3 regions of the Brevibacterium sp. 2SA genome follow, and region 1 is predicted to be linked to each of the others. Evidence: predicted binding sites of a transcription regulator. Region 1 holds the regulator's gene; each other region holds the start of a gene.
The links. Region 1 encodes LexA, which represses DNA repair genes until DNA is damaged. Its sites were predicted from a motif close to TCGAACANNTGTTCGA; they were not measured.

Region 1 (5,670 bases):
CTCGGTCTCTTAGGACCGGACGCGCCGAGGTGGGACGGCCTCGACGTCGGCTCACCCTTCGACTACGGCCGCCAGGGGATCATCTACGTCGCGTCTCACCTGCCCAAACCCGGTCGCAGCGGGCTGAGCGAGGAAGCGCTGGCCGAACTCGAAGCGCTCGTCACCGCATCCCGTGGCGGGGCGCTCGGGCTCTTCTCCTCGAAGGCGGCAGCGAATGCCGCCGCCGAGCACCTGCGCGCCAAGGTCGACGTCCCGATCCTTCTCCAGGGGGAGGACGGTCTGCCGTCACTCGTCTCCCGCTTCGCCGCCGACGATGAGGCGTGCCTGTTCGGGACGATGTCACTGTGGCAGGGCGTCGACGTGCCGGGGAGGACGAACCGGCTCGTCATCATCGACCGGATTCCGTTCCCGCGGCCGGACGATCCGCTCATGCAGGCGCGGGCCCGCGACGCCGACAAGCGCGGTGTCAACGGGTTCATGGCGGTGAGCGCGACGCATGCCGCACTGCGTCTGGCCCAGGGAGCCGGACGCCTCATCCGGTCGACGGCGGACAAGGGCGTGGTCGCGGTGCTCGACTCGCGGCTGCGCTCGGCTCGGTACGCCGGCTACCTCGTCAACTCGATGCCGCAGATGTGGCCGACGACGGACTCACAGCTCGTCCGCACGGCCCTCGGCCGCCTCGCCGACGCGAAGGAGTAGTCCGGGGCGCTCGGCGTCGCCGCGCAGGCTGTGCCCGCGCGGCACCTTTCAGAGGCGGCGGATGACGGCGACGACGAGCCCCATGATCTGCGCGTACGTGCCGTCGATGGGGTCGTAGTCCTTGTTCTGCGGGAGCAGCCACTGGCGCCCGGCCTTGCGCTTGAGCGTCTTCACCGTCGCCTCACCATCGAGGAGGGCGGCGACGATCTGACCGTTGTCGGCGGTGTGCTGCTTGCGCACGACGACCCAGTCGTCGTGGCAGATGGCGGCCTCGATCATCGAATCGCCGACGACCTTGAGGAGGAACATCTCACCGGAGCCGACGACCTGCGTCGGCAGGGAGAAGACGTCGTCGACCTCCTGCTCGGCGAGGATCGGGCCACCGGCGGCGATGCGGCCGACGACGGGGACCTGGACGGTGTTGTTCGCGAGCTCCTCGTACTTCGCCCGCTCCGCCTCCTCTTCTTCGAAGGGATTGACGACCTCGATCGCCCGCGGGCGTTTGGGATCGCGACGGACATAGCCGAGCCGCTCGAGCTGCGAGAGCTGATGCGCGACGCTCGAGAGCGACGCGAGACCCGCGGCCTCACCGATCTCGCGCATGCTCGGCGGGTAGCCGTTGGTGACGACGGCGCGTTCGATCGTCTCGAGGACGAGCCGCTGCCGGGGGGAGAGTCGGAAGTCGCCGGCTCCGGTCGGCCCGTCGGGGATCTCGACCTCGTCCTCTTCGCTGCGCGCAGCCGCGATCTCGCTGGCCACATCCTCGTTGCGCGGCCTTCCTCTGCCTCGTTTGCTCTGCACCATTGCCTCTTCCCCTTCGTTCTAATCCCACCGGTCGAAGCGCTTCGAGAGATCTCGTGTCAGTGCCGCCTGGGATGGTTGTTCGAGATCGATCAACAACGCTGGTTCTCGCTCATTGTCTCATAAATGTTCGAGGTGGACTGGACATTTGTTCGATTGGCATGTTGAATAGAACAGACGTTCTACTCATTGCGGGTGGAATCGTACGAAGAAAGAGGTAAAGCGATGTCTGAGAAGAATCACGAAATGCGTCTGACCGTCCGCGGCCGCCGCGCCGTGCGCCTGCTCCGGACTGCCCTGTGCGCTCTCGCCATCATCGGCGGCACGCTCTTCATCTCCACCCAGACGTTCACCGCCGAGGCGGTCGCTGAGGGAGAAGTCGTCGGAGTCGCCGCTGACGCCGTCGTCGTCGGCGAGGGCGAGTCGCTGTGGACCGTGGCCTCGAACCTCGGCCTCGACCGCGACACCCGTGAGGTCGTCGCCGACATCGTCGAGCTCAACCACCTCGACAGCCCCGTCGTCCACCCCGGCCAGAGCCTCAACGTTCCCCAGCGCTAAAATCGGTGTGTGGGAAACATCGACTCTCTGCCGGTCCGGTCCGACCTCGTCGGTCAGCAGCCCTACGGCGCTCCGCACCTCAACGTTCCGGTACAGCTCAACGTCAATGAGAACGCCTATCCGATCCCCGAGGTCGTCACCGAGGCGATGCGCCGGGCCGTCGACGGCCACCTCGCCGGACTCAACCGCTACCCCGACCGGGAATTCACGGCGTTGCGTGAACACCTCGTCACCTATCTCGACGGCGTCAACGAGCGGGCGGGCGGCTCGGTCGACCTCCTCCCGGAGATGATCTGGGCGGGCAACGGCTCGAACGAGGTCCTCTCCCACATCGTCCAGGCCTTCGGCGGCCCCGGACGCACCGCACTCGGCTTCACCCCGAGCTATTCGATGCACCCGCTCATCACGACCGGCACCGGCGCGACCTGGGTGGCGGCCTCCCGGGACGAGAAATTCGAACTCGACGCCGCAACCGTGGCCGCCGAGGTGGCCCGCGTCGATCCCGACATCGTCTTCCTCTGCACCCCGAACAATCCGACCGGCACCTCGATCGGCCTCGACGTCATCGCCGCCGCCTACGAGAACTGCCGTGGAATCGTCATCGTCGACGAGGCGTACGCCGAGTTCTCCCGTCCCGCCCTGCCCTCGGCGATGACCCTGCTTCAGGGCCGACCGCGCCTCGTCGTCTCCCGGACGATGAGCAAGGCCTTCGCGTGCGCCGGACTGCGGCTCGGCTACGCGATCGCGGCCCCCGAACTCATCGACGCCCTCCGCCTCGTCCGGCTGCCGTACCACCTCTCCGACATCACCCAGGTGCTCGCGTGCACGGCCCTCGACCACGCCGACCTCCTGCTCGGCAACGTCGACCGGCTCATCGACTCGCGCACGGCGATCGCCGACCGCCTCGCCGCCCTCGGCTTCACCGTCTACCCGAGCGATTCGAACTTCGTCCTCTTCGGCAACATCGCCTCACCGGCCGACCTGTGGCAGAAGCTCCTCGATCGCGGGATCCTCATCCGCGACATCGGCATTCCGCATCATGCCCGCGTCAACGCCGGCACGGAAGCCGAGACGACGGCGTTCCTCGCGGCCCTCGACGACATCGTCGCGACCGACCCGGACACTCTGCTCAGCGCTCGCTGAGCCCGACCGCCGTCGCGACCCGAACCACCGCCCTGGTGCGCCGAACCACCGCCTCGGCGACTGCGACGCTCCACCACCTCGGTTCCACCGCCTCGGCGAGACCATCACACAACCGCCTCAGCGAGACCGTCGATGTCCAGGTGCGAGACCCCTGTGCAGGATGCGGACCGGGACTGAGACAATAGAGGTCGGCGCGTGAGTGCGCCGGCTGATGACCAGAGCGAAGAAAGGCTCACTATGCGGAAGGCCCAACGCGACCGATCGACCTCCGAGTCGACCGTGTCCGTCGCCCTCGACCTCGACGGCACCGGCAGAGCGGACATCTCGACGACCGTGCCGTTCTTCGACCATATGCTCACCGCACTGGCGAAGCATTCGCTCATCGACTTCGACATCACCTCCTCCGGCGACACCGACATCGACGTGCATCACACCGTCGAGGACACCGCGATCGTCATCGGTCAGACCCTCGCCGAGGCGCTCGGCGACAAGGCCGGCATCCGCCGCTACGGTGCCGCCTTCGTCCCGCTCGACGAAGCGCTGGCCCGCTGCGTCATCGACATCTCCGGCCGGCCCTACTTCGTCCACGAGGGCGAGCCCGACGGTCAGCAGTACCACCTCATCGGCGGACACTTCACGGGCTCGATGACCTCGCACGCCCTCGAGTCGATCGCGTTCCACGCGGGACTGACCGTCCACCTCGACCTGCTGCGCGGCCGCGACCCGCACCACATCGTCGAAGCCCAATTCAAAGCATTCGCCCGCGCCCTGCGCGAAGCCGTCGAACCCGACGGACGCACCACCGCAGTGCCGAGCACCAAGGGAGTCCTGTGAGCACCACCGTCGTCGTCACTCCGTTCGGCGTCCCCGACCAGCTCGCCGCCGCGTGCGTGCTGTCGAACATCTCCGGCACGATCGTGCCCATCGGCGACTTCACCGGCATCGTCCTCACCGACACCGGGGTCGAAGCCGGCAACGAGGCGGCCGCCGCGATTTCGAAGCTCGCCGGCAAGCACGAGGTCCTTCTCCTCGTCCGCAGCGACGAGCAGATCGACGCCGGGCACTTCCGCCACGGGGCCCGTGAGTCCGATGTCCCCGCCGGACTCGCCCTGCGCAACCTGCCCGACGTCACCGAGCAGATCCTCCTCGAGACCGTCACCCCCGAGGAGGTCGAAGGCAACATCCCGACCTCGTCGATGTCGAAGCTCCAGGCGAGCGCGGCGACGATGACCCCGGGACGGGCAGCACTCGCACGCACCGCGCTCATGTGGATCGTCGTCGCCGTCCTCGCCGGTCTCGTCCTCGCCTTCGGCGTCACCGTCGGACTCGGCGGCAACGCCGTCGCCTGGATCGTCGCCGTCGTCGGGGCGATCGTCCTCGGGTTCTCGCTGTGGCGGATCTCCCGCGTCCTCTCAGGAGGGCAACGCTGATGACGACGATCGCCGTCCTCGACTACGGTGCCGGCAACGTCCGCTCCGCGGTGCGCGCCGCCGAGGCTGCCGGAGCCGATGTCACCCTCACCGCCGACCACGCGGTCATCGACGCCGCCGACGGTCTGCTCGTGCCCGGGGTCGGAGCGTACTCCGCGGTGATGCGCGGGCTCGAGTCCGTCGGCGCCGTCGACCTCATCCGCGACCGGCATGCGGCCGGTCGTCCTCTGCTCGGCATCTGCGTCGGCCTCCAGGTCTTCTTCTCCCGCGGACGCGAACACGGGGAGGAGACCGAGGGCATCGGCCTGTGGCCCGGTGAGGTCACCGCGCTCGACGCCCCCGTCGTGCCCCACATGGGATGGACGGGCGTGACCGCTGCCCCCGGGTCGCAGATGTTCGCCGGCATCGAGGATGAGAAGTTCTACTTCGTCCACTCGTACGCCGCGACCGAGCACCCGACCGGGACGCTCGTGACGACAGCGACCCATGGCGGAGACTTCGTCGCCGCCGTCGAAGACGGCACGACGTGGGCCGCCCAGTTCCATCCGGAGAAATCCGCGACCGCAGGCGCCGGACTCCTGCGCAACTGGATCGCATCGTTCTCCGCGCCGCACGACTGACCCGCACGCACCGGGACCGGCGCGGTCCCGGAATCACTGACTCAGCGTCGCATCCACCACAGCACCAACGACTGCGACCCAGGAAAGGCCATCATGACTGACAAGCTCGTTCTCCTCCCCGCCGTCGACGTCGCCGACGGCAAAGCCGTCCGCCTCGTCCAGGGCGAAGCGGGCACGGAAACCGACTACGGCTCACCGATCGACGCCGCCCACGACTTCGAGGAGCGCGGCGCCGAATGGATCCACCTCGTCGACCTCGACGCGGCCTTCGGTCGGGGATCGAACTCCGATCTCCTCAACCAGGTCGTCAAGGCCGTGGGCATCAAGGTCGAACTCTCCGGCGGCATCCGCGACACCGAGAGCCTCGAGAGGGCCCTCGATACCGGAGCCGAACGCGTCAACATCGGCACCGCAGCGCT
Region 2 (5,670 bases), on a different contig from region 1:
CGCGGTCGGGTCGACGGGTCCACCTCAGTCCACCGACAGCGAGGTCAGCACGGCGGGATCGGTGCCGAAGCCGCGTTGGAGGAATTCGCCGAGCAGGACGTGTTCAGACGGGTCGCAGCGGTTGGCGAAGGAGAACTTGAAGGCGAGTTCGACGTCATTGAAGATCAGCGCATTCTGCGCCCAGGAGATGACGGTGCGCGGAGACATGAGAGCGGAGAGATCCCCGGCGGCGAAGCCCGTGCGGGTCATGTTCGCCACCGAGACCATGGTCTCCGCCGTTTCCCTCCCGAACCGCTCGACGAATCCCGGCACCTGGCCGGTGACGACGTCGAACTCACGCTGCGGCGTCAGATAGTCGAGCTTCGCGACGATGCCCCATCTGTCCAGCTGGGCCTGGTTGAGTCGCTTGACCCCGCTGTAGAGACCGTTGAGGTTGCCCAATCCGACGGTGTTCGCCGTCGCGAAGAGACGGAACTGGGGGTGCGGACGGATGACGCGGTTCTGTTCGGTGAGCGTGAAGAGGCCCTCCCGCTCGAGCAGCCGCTGGATGATGAACATGACCTCGGGCCGGCCTGCGTCGTACTCGTCGAAGATCAGCGCCATCGGTCGGCCGAGGGCGAACGGAACGATTCCGTCTTCGAAGCGGGTGCGCGGATGGCCGTCTTCGATGACGACCTGGTCCTTGCCGACGAGATCGGTGCGGGAGATCTGACCGTCGAGGTTGATCCGCATGACCGGCCAGTTGAGGCGTGCCGCGACCTGCTCGATGTGCGTGGACTTTCCCGTGCCGTGCAGACCCTGGATGAGGACGCGCGAATTGTGGGTGAACCCCGCGAGAATGGCTCTGGTCACCTCCGGGTCGAAGCGGTAGTTCGGATCGATGTCCGGGACGAGGCTGTCCTCGCCGGCCAGCCTCGGCACCTGCAGGTCGCCGTCGAGACCGAAGAGCTGACGTGCGGATTCCCAGGTGGTCGTGGCCGCGGCCGGTGGTGGGTCGGACATGGCGCTGCGCGGATCCGTGGCGGTGTGCATGGTCGGCGCTCCCTTCGTCTGGTGTTCCCCGAAGCGAGAGGCGATCCGCTCCGGCGACGCACTCGTGGTCAGATCAGGCGATCTCGGTGCTGCGGTCGATGTCGTCGATACGGGAGATCTTCTCGGCCGCAGCCTGCACCAGCGGCAGGAGAGCGACGAGATCCTCCTCGGACTTCCGGAGCACCGGAGCCTGAATGGCCACACACTGATTCGACCGCCCCGCTTCCCCGGGGACGAGCACGGCCAGGCACACGAGCCCGTCGAGGTACTCCTGGCGGTCGACGGCGAATCCCTGCTCCCTGATCTCGGTGAGCTCCGCGTCGATGCGGTCCGGATCGGTCATCGTGTGAGGGGTGAAGGCCGGCAGCTGCGAACCGGCCAGCAGACGGCGGCGCTGAGTCTCACCGTACTGGGACATGATCATCTTCCCGCTGGCCGATGCGTGGATCGGCACTCGGGCTCCCGCTTCGAGGTGGACCCGCAGGGGATGCTGCGTCTCGACACGATCGAGATAGATGACGTCGCTGCCCGCGACCGTCGTGAGATTGCAGCTCTCCTCGACATCCTCGGCGAGCTGAGCCAGGATCGCACGACGAGCCCCGTGCCGAGTGTCGTTGAGCAGAATGTCCTCGGCCATCCGCCGCAGTCGCGCACCCGTTCCGTAATGGCGGCCGTCGCTGTGCCGCGTGATGAGACCGGCGCTCTCGAGCTGCTGAAGCATTCGGTGAAGCGTGGGCTTGGGCAGTCCGGTCTGCACGACGAGGGACTGCAGGGTGAAGATCTCGTCGCGCGTCGAGATCAGCTCAAGCAGCGAGATGAGGCGCAGCGCCGGCGTCTCCCCGACGAGCGAGAGTTCGGTGCCGAGGCCCGGTTCCGCAAGATTGTCCATGAGCACGCCCTCCTTGGTGTCTCGGAAAATCATACCAAACGGATTAATAACCGGAACACGTATTGACGCGGTCGCCCGCCTCCGCCTAGTGTTCTAGGTGTTCAACTTTTTTAGCTGAATTGAACGAATAAACGAGACCTCAAAGATGTGGTCTTCCCAACCTCAAGGAGGAGTTGGCATGACAGAACTCGCTGATCGGACTGAGGTCGAAGCACCCGAACAAGCTCCGAAACCGCAGAAGATCACCTCCTCGGAGGCATTCGTCGAAACCATGGTGGCCAACGGCGTCACCGATGTGTTCGGCATCATGGGATCGGCGTTCATGGACGCGATGGACATCTTCGCGCCGGCCGGCATCGACTTCGTTCCGGTCGTCCACGAACAGGGTGCAGCCCATATGGCCGACGGTTACGCTCGCGCATCCGGCCGTCACGGAGTGGTCATCGGGCAGAACGGCCCGGGCATCTCGAACTGCGTGACTGCGATTGCGGCGGCCTTCTGGGCGCACTCCCCGGTCGTCATCGTCACTCCCGAAGCCGGGACGAACTCGATCGGGCTCGGTGGATTCCAGGAGGCCAACCAGCTGCCGATGTTCCAGGAGTTCACGAAGTACCAGGGCCACGTGACGAACCCTGCTCGCATGGCCGAGTTCACCGCCCGCTGCTTCGATCGGGCCCAGTCGGAGATCGGGCCCACGCAGCTCAACATTCCCCGCGACTACTTCTACGGCGAGGCGACCCCCGACATCCCGCAGCCCCAGCGCATCGATCGCGGTGCAGGCGGCGAAAAGAGCCTCAACGATGCCGCAGAACTGCTGGCCCGGGCGAAGAACCCGGTGATCATCTCCGGAGGCGGAGTCGTGATGGCCGACGGAGTCGAGGAGTGCATCGCCCTGGCCGAGCGCCTCGGCGCCCCCGTGGTCAACAGCTACCAGCACAACGATTCGTTCCCCGCCAGCCATCCGCTGTGGGCAGGCCCTCTGGGGTACCAGGGGTCGAAGGCGGGAATGACCCTGCTCAATCAGGCCGATGTCGTCCTCGCACTCGGCACCCGCCTCGGCCCGTTCGGCACGCTCCCGCAGTACCAGTTCGAGTACTGGCCCACGGATGCGAAGATCATCCAGGTCGATGCCGACCACAAGATGCTCGGGCTGGTGAAGAAGATCGACGTCGGCATCTGCGGCGATGCCAAGGCAGTGGCCACAGAGCTGCTCGCACGCCTCAACGACAAAACGGTCGTCAGCGACGCCACCAAGGACGAACGGGCGAATCTCATCCGTGCGGAGAAGGAGGCCTGGGAGGCCGAGCTCGACTCCTGGACACACGAGAAGGACGAGTTCTCCCTCGATGTCATCGACGAAGCAGAGAAGGAGGAGGGCAACTGGCTCCATCCGCGTCAGGTTCTGCGTGAACTCGAGAAGGCGATGCCCGCCGACGTCATGGTCTCCACGGACATCGGCAACATCAATTCGGTGGCGCACAGCTACCTGCGGTTCGAGCGACCGCGCAGCTTCTTCGCCCCGATGAGCTTCGGCAACTGCGGCTATGCGCTGCCGACGATCATCGGCGCGAAGCGGGCCGCTCCGGAGCGCCCGGCCATCGCGTATGCCGGTGACGGCGCATGGGCGATGAGCATGGTCGAAGTCCTCACTGCCGTCCGCCATGACATCCCCGTCACTGCAGTCGTCTTCCGCAACCGCCAGTGGGGTGCGGAGAAGAAGAACCAGGTCGAGTTCTACGGTCGCCGCTTCATCGCCGGCGAGCTCGACAACGGGGAGAGCTTCGCGGCGATGGCCGAGAGCATGGGCGCCGATGGGATCGTCGTCGACAGGCTCGAGGACGTCGGCCCTGCGCTGCAGCGAGCCGTCGATGCGCAGATGAACGAGGGCAGGACCACGGTCATCGAGATCATGTGCACGAAGGAGCTCGGCGATCCGTTCCGGCGCGACGCACTGCGGATGCCGGTCCGCACACTCGACAAGTACAAGGACTACGTCTGAGGATGAGGACCAGGGGCGCGCGGCAGCAGGCCGTGCGCCCCTTCGCCGTAGGGAGACTCCATTGAATTGGTACATCGTCTGGATACTCGCGTTCCTCGCCCTGCTCTTCGCCGTCAGCCTCCGCTCGTCGAAGACCGTCAAGACGGCCGACAACTACGTCATGGGCGATTTCAGTCTCGGCTTCTTCCCCATCTGCGGATCGGTGATCGCCACCGTCACCGGTTCCGCGGCCCTCATCGGCGCCGCCGGCAAGGGGTTCACCCTCGGTGTCTCCTACCTCATCACCAGCCTCGCCTTCGTCGGCTTCACCATCGCCACCGTCATCGTCCTCGGCCCGACGATCCGCAGGCTCCGGCTCTATACGCTGCCGGAGCTCTTCGCCCGCAGGTTCGGCAAAGCCGCAGCCCTCATCCCTGCCCTCATCACCGGACTGCTCTACATGACTCCGACATTCGGGATGCAGCTGGTCGGTATGGCAGCCCTGCTGTCGTCGGTGACGCCGATCTCGACGTTCTGGGGAGTGCTCCTCGGCTTCCTCGTCACGCTCGCGTTCACCATGATCGGCGGACTGCCAAGTGTGGCCTGGACGGACGCGATCCAGACTGTTGTCATCCTCGTCGGGGTGGTCCTCGCTCTCGTCGTCGGCATCGCCGCGCTCGGCGGTCCGGCGGAGGTCGTGGCAGCCACTCCCCCGCAGCTGCTCGAGTTCGACAGCATCGGCGGCATGGAACTCCTCAATTGGTTCCTCATCTTCGGGCCCTTCTACATCGTCTGGCAGACCACCTGGCAGCGGCTGACCGCCGCCAGGACGCCGAGGATCGGATACTCGGCCGTGACGATCGGTTTCATCGTGTCCGGCCTCGTCAGCGTCGTCGCCGTCCTCATCGGCATCGCCGCCCTCCAGCGGTTTCCCGCCGACACCAAACCTGACCTCGTCTACACGAGCTTCATCTCCGAGATCTTCCCGCCGTGGCTCGGAGGCCTGCTCATGGTCTCGCTCGTCGCTGCGCTGCTCACCGGCGCCACCTCGTTTCTCCTCAGCGGGGCCATCAACATCTCCAAGGACATCTATCAGGGGTGGGTCAACCCCGGTGCCGGGGACCGGAAGATCCTCTTCGTCTCGCGGATGTCGGTCGGCGCGATGGCGGTGCTCGGGCTGGTCATTGCCCTGCTCATCGACGACATCATCGCAATCTACGAGCTGGCGCTGACGTTCACCGCGTCGACGCTCGTCATGCCCGTCCTCGCGGCGATGTTCTGGCGCCGGGCCACGTCGACCGGGGTCATCGTCAGCATGGTGGCGGCTGCCGCCGCGGCGGTGGTGTGGAGGCTGTCGGGCACTCCCTTCGGTCTGCACGAGATCGCGCCAGGACTTCTCGTCTCAGCGATTACCCTGGTGACCGTCAGCCTGGTGTCTCGGCACTCTGCCAACGAGTCCGTCACCGCCTACGCGCTGGAGGGACGCGAGACACCGACCGACGAATCGGCCGCCGACCACGAATCGAGGACACTGAGCAATGAATCCTGAGGACACCATCGTCTACCCCGCGCGGCGGATCCACACCGGCGATCCGTCGTACCCCACCGCTGAGGCCGTGGCCGTGCGCGGAGAGCGGATCCGTGCGGTGGGCACCGTCGAGGAGCTGCTCACCTACCCGGGGGCTGTCCTCGACGAGCGCTACGCGGATGCTGTCATCCTCCCGGGATTCGTCGAAGCGCACACCCATGCCGGCACGGGCAATGTGTGGAA
Region 3 (5,670 bases), on a different contig from region 1:
TCGAGGATGCGCATGAAGCGGCTCGTCCGGTACGACCGGCGCATCGCCTTGAGAATCCGGTCGGAACCCGACTGCAGGGGCATGTGCAGCTGCGGCATGACGGTCGGGGTCTCGGCCATCGCGTCGATGACATCGTCGGAGAAGGCCGCGGGGTGCGGGCTCGTGAAGCGCACGCGTTCGATGCCCTCGACATTGCCGACAGCGCGCAGGAGCTTGGCGAACGCGCCCTTGTCACGGAACTCGGCACCGTAGGAGTTGACGTTCTGCCCGAGCAGGGTGACTTCGACGACGCCGTCGGCGACGAGGGCTTCGACCTCGGCGAGGATGTCGCCGGGACGGCGGTCCTTCTCCTTGCCGCGGAGGCTGGGGACGATGCAGAACGTGCACGTGTTGTTGCAGCCGACGGAAATCGACACCCACCCGGAGTGCTGGGATTCGCGGCGGCTGGGCAGGGTCGAGGGGAAGACGTCGAGGCTTTCGAGGATCTCGACCTGGGCTTCGTCGTTGTGCCGGGCGCGTTCGAGGAGCGCGGGCAGCGAACCCATGTTGTGGGTGCCGAAGACGACGTCGACCCAGGGGGCCTTCCTGACGATCGTGTCGCGGTCCTTCTGGGCCATGCAGCCGCCGACGGCGATCTGCAGACCGGGGTGGTTCTTCTTGACCTTCGCGAGTCGACCGAGGTTGCCGTAGAGGCGGTTGTCGGCGTTCTCGCGCACCGCGCACGTGTTGAAGACGACGACATCGGCCTGGGCGTCGGCGTCGGCGCGCACGTATCCGGCGTCGTCGAGGAGGCCGGAGAGGCGTTCGGAATCGTGGACGTTCATCTGGCAGCCGTAGGTCTTGACCTCGTAGCTGCGCGCGTGCGCGTCGGTGGTGTGCGGGGCGTCGATGAGTTCAGTCATGGCCCCACCATTCTACCGCCGCACCTGTGCCTCCGCTGTCGTCGACTCAGCCCTCGGCGAGCACCTCACGGGTGACCTTGAGGCAGATCGTCGAGGAGAAGCCGCGGCGGGCGAGCATCCCGAGGATCCGGCGTTCGCGCACTTCGTGGTCGAGGCCGCGGGTCGATCGCGCCTTCTTCTCGGCGACATCGCGGGCGAGACTCTCCTCACCCTCGGCACCGCCGTCGACCTCGTCGACGACACCAGCGATCGTGTCCTCGTCGATGCCCTTCCTGCTCAGCTGCCGGCGCAGGGCCGACCGGGAGAGCTTCTTTCCCTCACGCTGGGCCTTCGCGAAGCGCCGAGCGAACTCGGTGTCGTCGAGGAGGTTGGAGCCTTCGAGCTTGGTGATGAGCCGGTCGATCGCCGACGGGTCGAAGTCGCGTTTCGCGAGCTTCTCACGCAGTTCGGTGCTCGAGTGGTCGCGCATCGCGAGCATGTTGAGCGCCGTCTTCTTCGCCTTCGCATAGGCCTCGGCGAACTCCGGGGAGTCCCCGGTAACGGGAACGAGGGAGGAAGCGTCGGTCCGCGCGGGCTTCTCCCCTGTGTCAACGGCGACGTCACCCGCTTGCACGGCGACATCGTCGCCCGCTGCAGCGACCTCATCGCTCGTCGGGGTGGCGACGTCGCCCGGCTCGGCGAGCCCGGCGAAGAACCCCGACTCCCCCTGCGCGTGACGGCGTTCGAGGTCGGACATCGCCGCGCGCAGGTCGCTGAGTTGGGCGGGTTCGGTCCCGGGTCCGTCGGGACGGCGAGCAGCGGAAGTGCGCTCTTCAGTCATGGGTCTCCCCCAGTCATGAGGTCATGCCGACTCCGCGCGCGGGTTGCGCGGGCCGGCACACGGTCACGAGATCTCGACGTCGTCGGTCTCCTCGGCGGCAGCGGACTCGGTGGCCTCGTCCTCGACCTTGATGAGACCCATCTTGTGCTTGATCTTCAGCTCGATCTCCTCGGCGAGGCCGGGGTTGTCGCGGAGGAAGTTGCGGACGTTCTCCTTGCCCTGACCCAGCTGGTCGCCGTCGTAGGTGAACCACGAACCGGACTTGCGGATGATCCCGTTGTCGACACCCATGTCGATGAGGCTGCCTTCGCGGGAGATGCCGTGGCCGTAGAGGATGTCGAACTCGGCCTGCTTGAACGGCGGGGCGACCTTGTTCTTGACGATCTTCGCCCGCGTCCGGTTGCCGATCGCGTCCTGTCCCTCTTTGAGGGTCTCGATGCGGCGGACGTCGATGCGCACGGAGGCGTAGAACTTCAGCGCCTTGCCGCCCGAGGTCGTCTCCGGGGAGCCGAAGAAGACGCCGACCTTCTCACGGAGCTGGTTGATGAAGATCGCCGTGGTCTTCGACTGGGCGAGGGCACCGGTGATCTTGCGCAGCGCCTGCGACATCAGGCGGGCCTGGAGGCCGACGTGGCTGTCGCCCATCTCGCCTTCGATCTCGGCCTTCGGCACGAGGGCGGCGACGGAGTCGATGACGATGATGTCGAGCGCGCCGGAGCGGATGAGCATGTCGGCGATCTCGAGCGCCTGCTCACCGGTGTCGGGCTGGGAGACGAGGAGCTGATCGGTGTCGACGCCGAGCTTCTTCGCGTACTCGGGGTCGAGCGCGTGCTCCGCGTCGATGAACGCGGCGATGCCGCCGGCCTTCTGGGCGTTCGCCACCGCGTGGAGGGCGACCGTCGTCTTGCCGGAGGACTCCGGTCCGTAGATCTCGACGACGCGGCCGCGCGGGAGACCGCCGATGCCGAGCGCGATGTCGAGGGCGACCGAGCCGGTCGGGATCGACTCGATGGGCTCCCGGACGCCCTCGCCGAGGCGCATGATCGCGCCCTTGCCGTAGTTGCGGTCGATCTGGCCGAGTGCGGCGTCGAGTGCCTTGGACTTGTCGCCGCCGGTGGGGATCTGCAGGTTCTTGGGTGTACGCGCCATGACCTCTCCTAAAGTGTTCGCAAACTGTGAGACCAAGGCTAGAAGATGGCACTGACATGACGACAGGGAAGCGATCTCCCCTGTGGACAACCGGCCACTCGTGGTCACAGGTCCCGTGATTCGCTCACCATCATAGCCGATATAAGAACATGTGTTCGAAATGTCGCGGCGTGTCGTTCGAAGATTGTCGGCACGCCGGCGAGCCGGTCGCACCAGCCGACACCGCCGCCCAGCTCAGCGGGTCAGAACCTCCCGACCCGGCAGCTCAGAACGGCCGGGACCGCGGCTTCTCCTTGCCGAGGCGCCGTGATTCGGGCACCCCCATCGAATCGCACACGGCGATCCAGATGTCACGGGGTTCGATGCCCTGGCGGAAGGCCTCGGCGGCGGTCACCGAACCGAGGCTGCTGAGGGTGAGGTCGGTGTGGAGGGATGCGGCACGCGCCTCCCCGAACTCCTCGTTCATGAGGGTCCAGTAGAGCGTGTGGCGCATTACGGCTTGGCGGCCAGCCGCGGGGTCGGGTAACCGCCCGGGTGGCCGAGGATCTTGTCCGAGAGCTCCTGCGGGATGGTGTCGGGAATCGCGACGCCCTCTTCGAGGGCGAAGCGGTCCGAGACCTCGCTGAGCAGAGCCGAGACCGGCAGCTCAAGGGCTTCGCAGATCGCGGAGAGCAGCTCCGAGGAGGCTTCCTTCTGTCCGCGTTCGATCTCGCTGAGGTAGCCGAGCGACACGCTCGCTCCCGTGGAGACATCGCGCAGCGTCCGTCCTTGACGGCGGCGAGCGGAACGCAGTGCGTCGCCGATTTCAACTCTCAGTAACATTGTGCGTCCCTCCCTTTGATCGCGCGATCGTGGATTCAACTTTACAGCCCGGTCGCGCGGGGGCGCCAACCTGAGCGGGTGAGATGGGGGTATTGCCAGTCCTTTCGGAGAAACCGGCGCGGTGGCATGTCTGTGCGTATGTCATCTTGAACTCTCAACCATCGCACAAGGGAAGTTATTCCGCAGCGCTGTCCGTGCTCGGGTCGGGTCCGAACGCGAGCTTCGCGACGAACTCGCCGAGGCGCTCGACCATGGCCGCGACCGTGGCCGACCGGATCGCCTCCCGATCCCCGGTGAAGTGGTGTTCGACGACGTGGGCGCGCGAGCCGAAGGCGATCGCCGTGTAGACGAGGCCGACCTCCTTGCCGTCCTGCGGGTCCGGTCCGGCGACCCCCGTGCAGGAGACGCCGATGTCGGCGACGCAGGCGCGGGCGGCCCCGACGGCCATCTGCGCGGCGACGACCTCATCGACGGGACCGGTCTCCTCGAGGCGGTCGGCGTCGACGCCGGCGAGGCTCGCCTTGAGGTCGGTCGCATAGGTGACGAGACCGCCGCGGACGACCGCGGACGCGCCGGGGACGTCGACGAGGGTGGAGACGAAGCGACCGGCGGTCAGGGATTCCGCCGAGGCGACCGAGAGTCCCAGCTGCGCGCAGGTCGCAATGATCTCCCGGGACTCCGTGAGCAGGTCACCGGCCATCGCCGGTCCGCGGTCCCTCGGAGTCCTCGGTCCCGTCCGGTCGCGCCCCGGGTCCGCCGGCCTCGTCGTGACCGGGCTGCCGGACCGAGCCGTCCGCGGACGTCCCGTCGGACGGGGAACGATCGGTCGCCTCGGCGCCGGAATGCGCGGTGCGGGCCAACCGGGCCGCCTGGATGCAGTAGTCGATGCCGGTGACGATCGTGACGACGATCGCGGCGGCCATGACGACCCACGCGACGACGATGAGGACCATCGCCACGGGCACGGGGACGATGAACGCGAGCGGCTTGAGCAGGAGGAACAGTCCGATCGCGACGGTCTGGAGGACGGTCTTGAGCTTGCCGCCCTTGGACGCGGGCATGACGGCGATGCGGATCATGAAGAAGCGCAGCACGGTGATGCCGAGTTCGCGCACGAGGATGATGACCGGCACCCACCACGGCAGCTCGCCGACGAGCGCGAGCCCGATGAGGGCCGCGGCCATGAGCGATTTGTCGGCGATGGGGTCGGCGATCTTGCCGAAGTTCGTGATGAGGTTGTACTTGCGGGCGAGGTCGCCGTCGATCTTGTCCGTGGCCATCGCCAGCAGGAAGACCGCGAGCGCCCACCACCGCGTCGTGAGGTTCTGTCCCCCGTCGTTGAGGAGAAGGACGAGGAAGACGGGAACGAGGAGGATCCGCACCACCGTCAGGGCGTTGGGGAGGTTCCAGGCGCTCGGTTCGGCTGCGGGCGGGGTCTCGGGGCGATCGTTCACACCTCAACCCTATCCGAGACCGCTGCCGAGAGCGCGGCACCGCAATCGAAAGCGCGGACCGCGACCGGGGCTGCGCTGCTGAGAGCACGAAGCCGGCCACCCCGATCGGTGGCCGGCTTCGCTGTCGTCAGCGTCCTGTCAGCTGCCAGGCGTCCTCGCCGGAGGCCTCGACGACTTCGAGGCCGGTCTCCGGGTCGATGTCGCCGACCTGGAGGTCCTCGGCGTGTCCGACGCCGTTGGCGTAGGGATCGGTGCGCGCCGAGGCGGCCGACCCTCCCGCGGGCGACGCACCGGTCTCGCCGCGATCGTCGTAGCCGTCCTCGTCGTCGAAGTCCTCGGCGAAGTCGTCGGCGGCCGATGGCGTGCTGCCGGCCCCCGCCTCGGCGGGTGGGGTCTCCCCCTTGATGACGGCGAGGGTGGCCGGGAGGTCCTCGGGTCGGACGAGGACGTCGCGGGCCTTCGAGCCCTCGGAGGGTCCGACGATGCCGCGGGACTCCATGAGGTCCATGAGGCGGCCGGCCTT

Region 2: xsc (sulfoacetaldehyde acetyltransferase) is a predicted target of LexA. The motif match lies at 2,061-2,076, and genes of this name have one in related genera.
Region 3: recA (recombinase RecA) is a predicted target of LexA. The motif match lies at 3,015-3,030, and genes of this name have one in related genera.

Annotation. Positions count from the first base shown of each region.
Region 1 is NZ_SCMW01000014.1:53,096-58,765, reverse strand. Features, by position in the region: gene FFS20_RS07605 (ATP-dependent DNA helicase) at 1-699, shown strand, start outside; gene lexA (transcriptional repressor LexA) at 748-1,503, opposite strand; gene FFS20_RS07595 (LysM peptidoglycan-binding domain-containing protein) at 1,747-2,058, shown strand; gene FFS20_RS07590 (histidinol-phosphate transaminase) at 2,068-3,201, shown strand; gene hisB (imidazoleglycerol-phosphate dehydratase HisB) at 3,439-4,035, shown strand; gene FFS20_RS07580 (hypothetical protein) at 4,032-4,631, shown strand; gene hisH (imidazole glycerol phosphate synthase subunit HisH) at 4,631-5,251, shown strand; gene priA (bifunctional 1-(5-phosphoribosyl)-5-((5-phosphoribosylamino)methylideneamino)imidazole-4-carboxamide isomerase/phosphoribosylanthranilate isomerase PriA) at 5,345-5,670, shown strand, end outside.
Region 2 is NZ_SCMW01000002.1:133,807-139,476, forward strand. Features, by position in the region: gene FFS20_RS01765 (cobalt chelatase) at 1-23, opposite strand, end outside; gene FFS20_RS01770 (MoxR family ATPase) at 25-1,032, opposite strand; gene FFS20_RS01775 (IclR family transcriptional regulator) at 1,106-1,921, opposite strand; gene xsc (sulfoacetaldehyde acetyltransferase) at 2,100-3,920, shown strand; gene FFS20_RS01785 (sodium:solute symporter family protein) at 3,982-5,448, shown strand; gene FFS20_RS01790 (amidohydrolase) at 5,438-5,670, shown strand, end outside.
Region 3 is NZ_SCMW01000042.1:24,254-29,923, reverse strand. Features, by position in the region: gene miaB (tRNA (N6-isopentenyl adenosine(37)-C2)-methylthiotransferase MiaB) at 1-902, opposite strand, end outside; gene FFS20_RS13480 (regulatory protein RecX) at 949-1,722, opposite strand; gene recA (recombinase RecA) at 1,786-2,871, opposite strand; gene FFS20_RS13470 (DUF3046 domain-containing protein) at 3,137-3,364, opposite strand; gene FFS20_RS13465 (helix-turn-helix transcriptional regulator) at 3,364-3,693, opposite strand; gene FFS20_RS13460 (CinA family protein) at 3,869-4,393, opposite strand; gene pgsA (CDP-diacylglycerol--glycerol-3-phosphate 3-phosphatidyltransferase) at 4,383-5,147, opposite strand; gene FFS20_RS13450 (DNA translocase FtsK) at 5,275-5,670, opposite strand, start outside.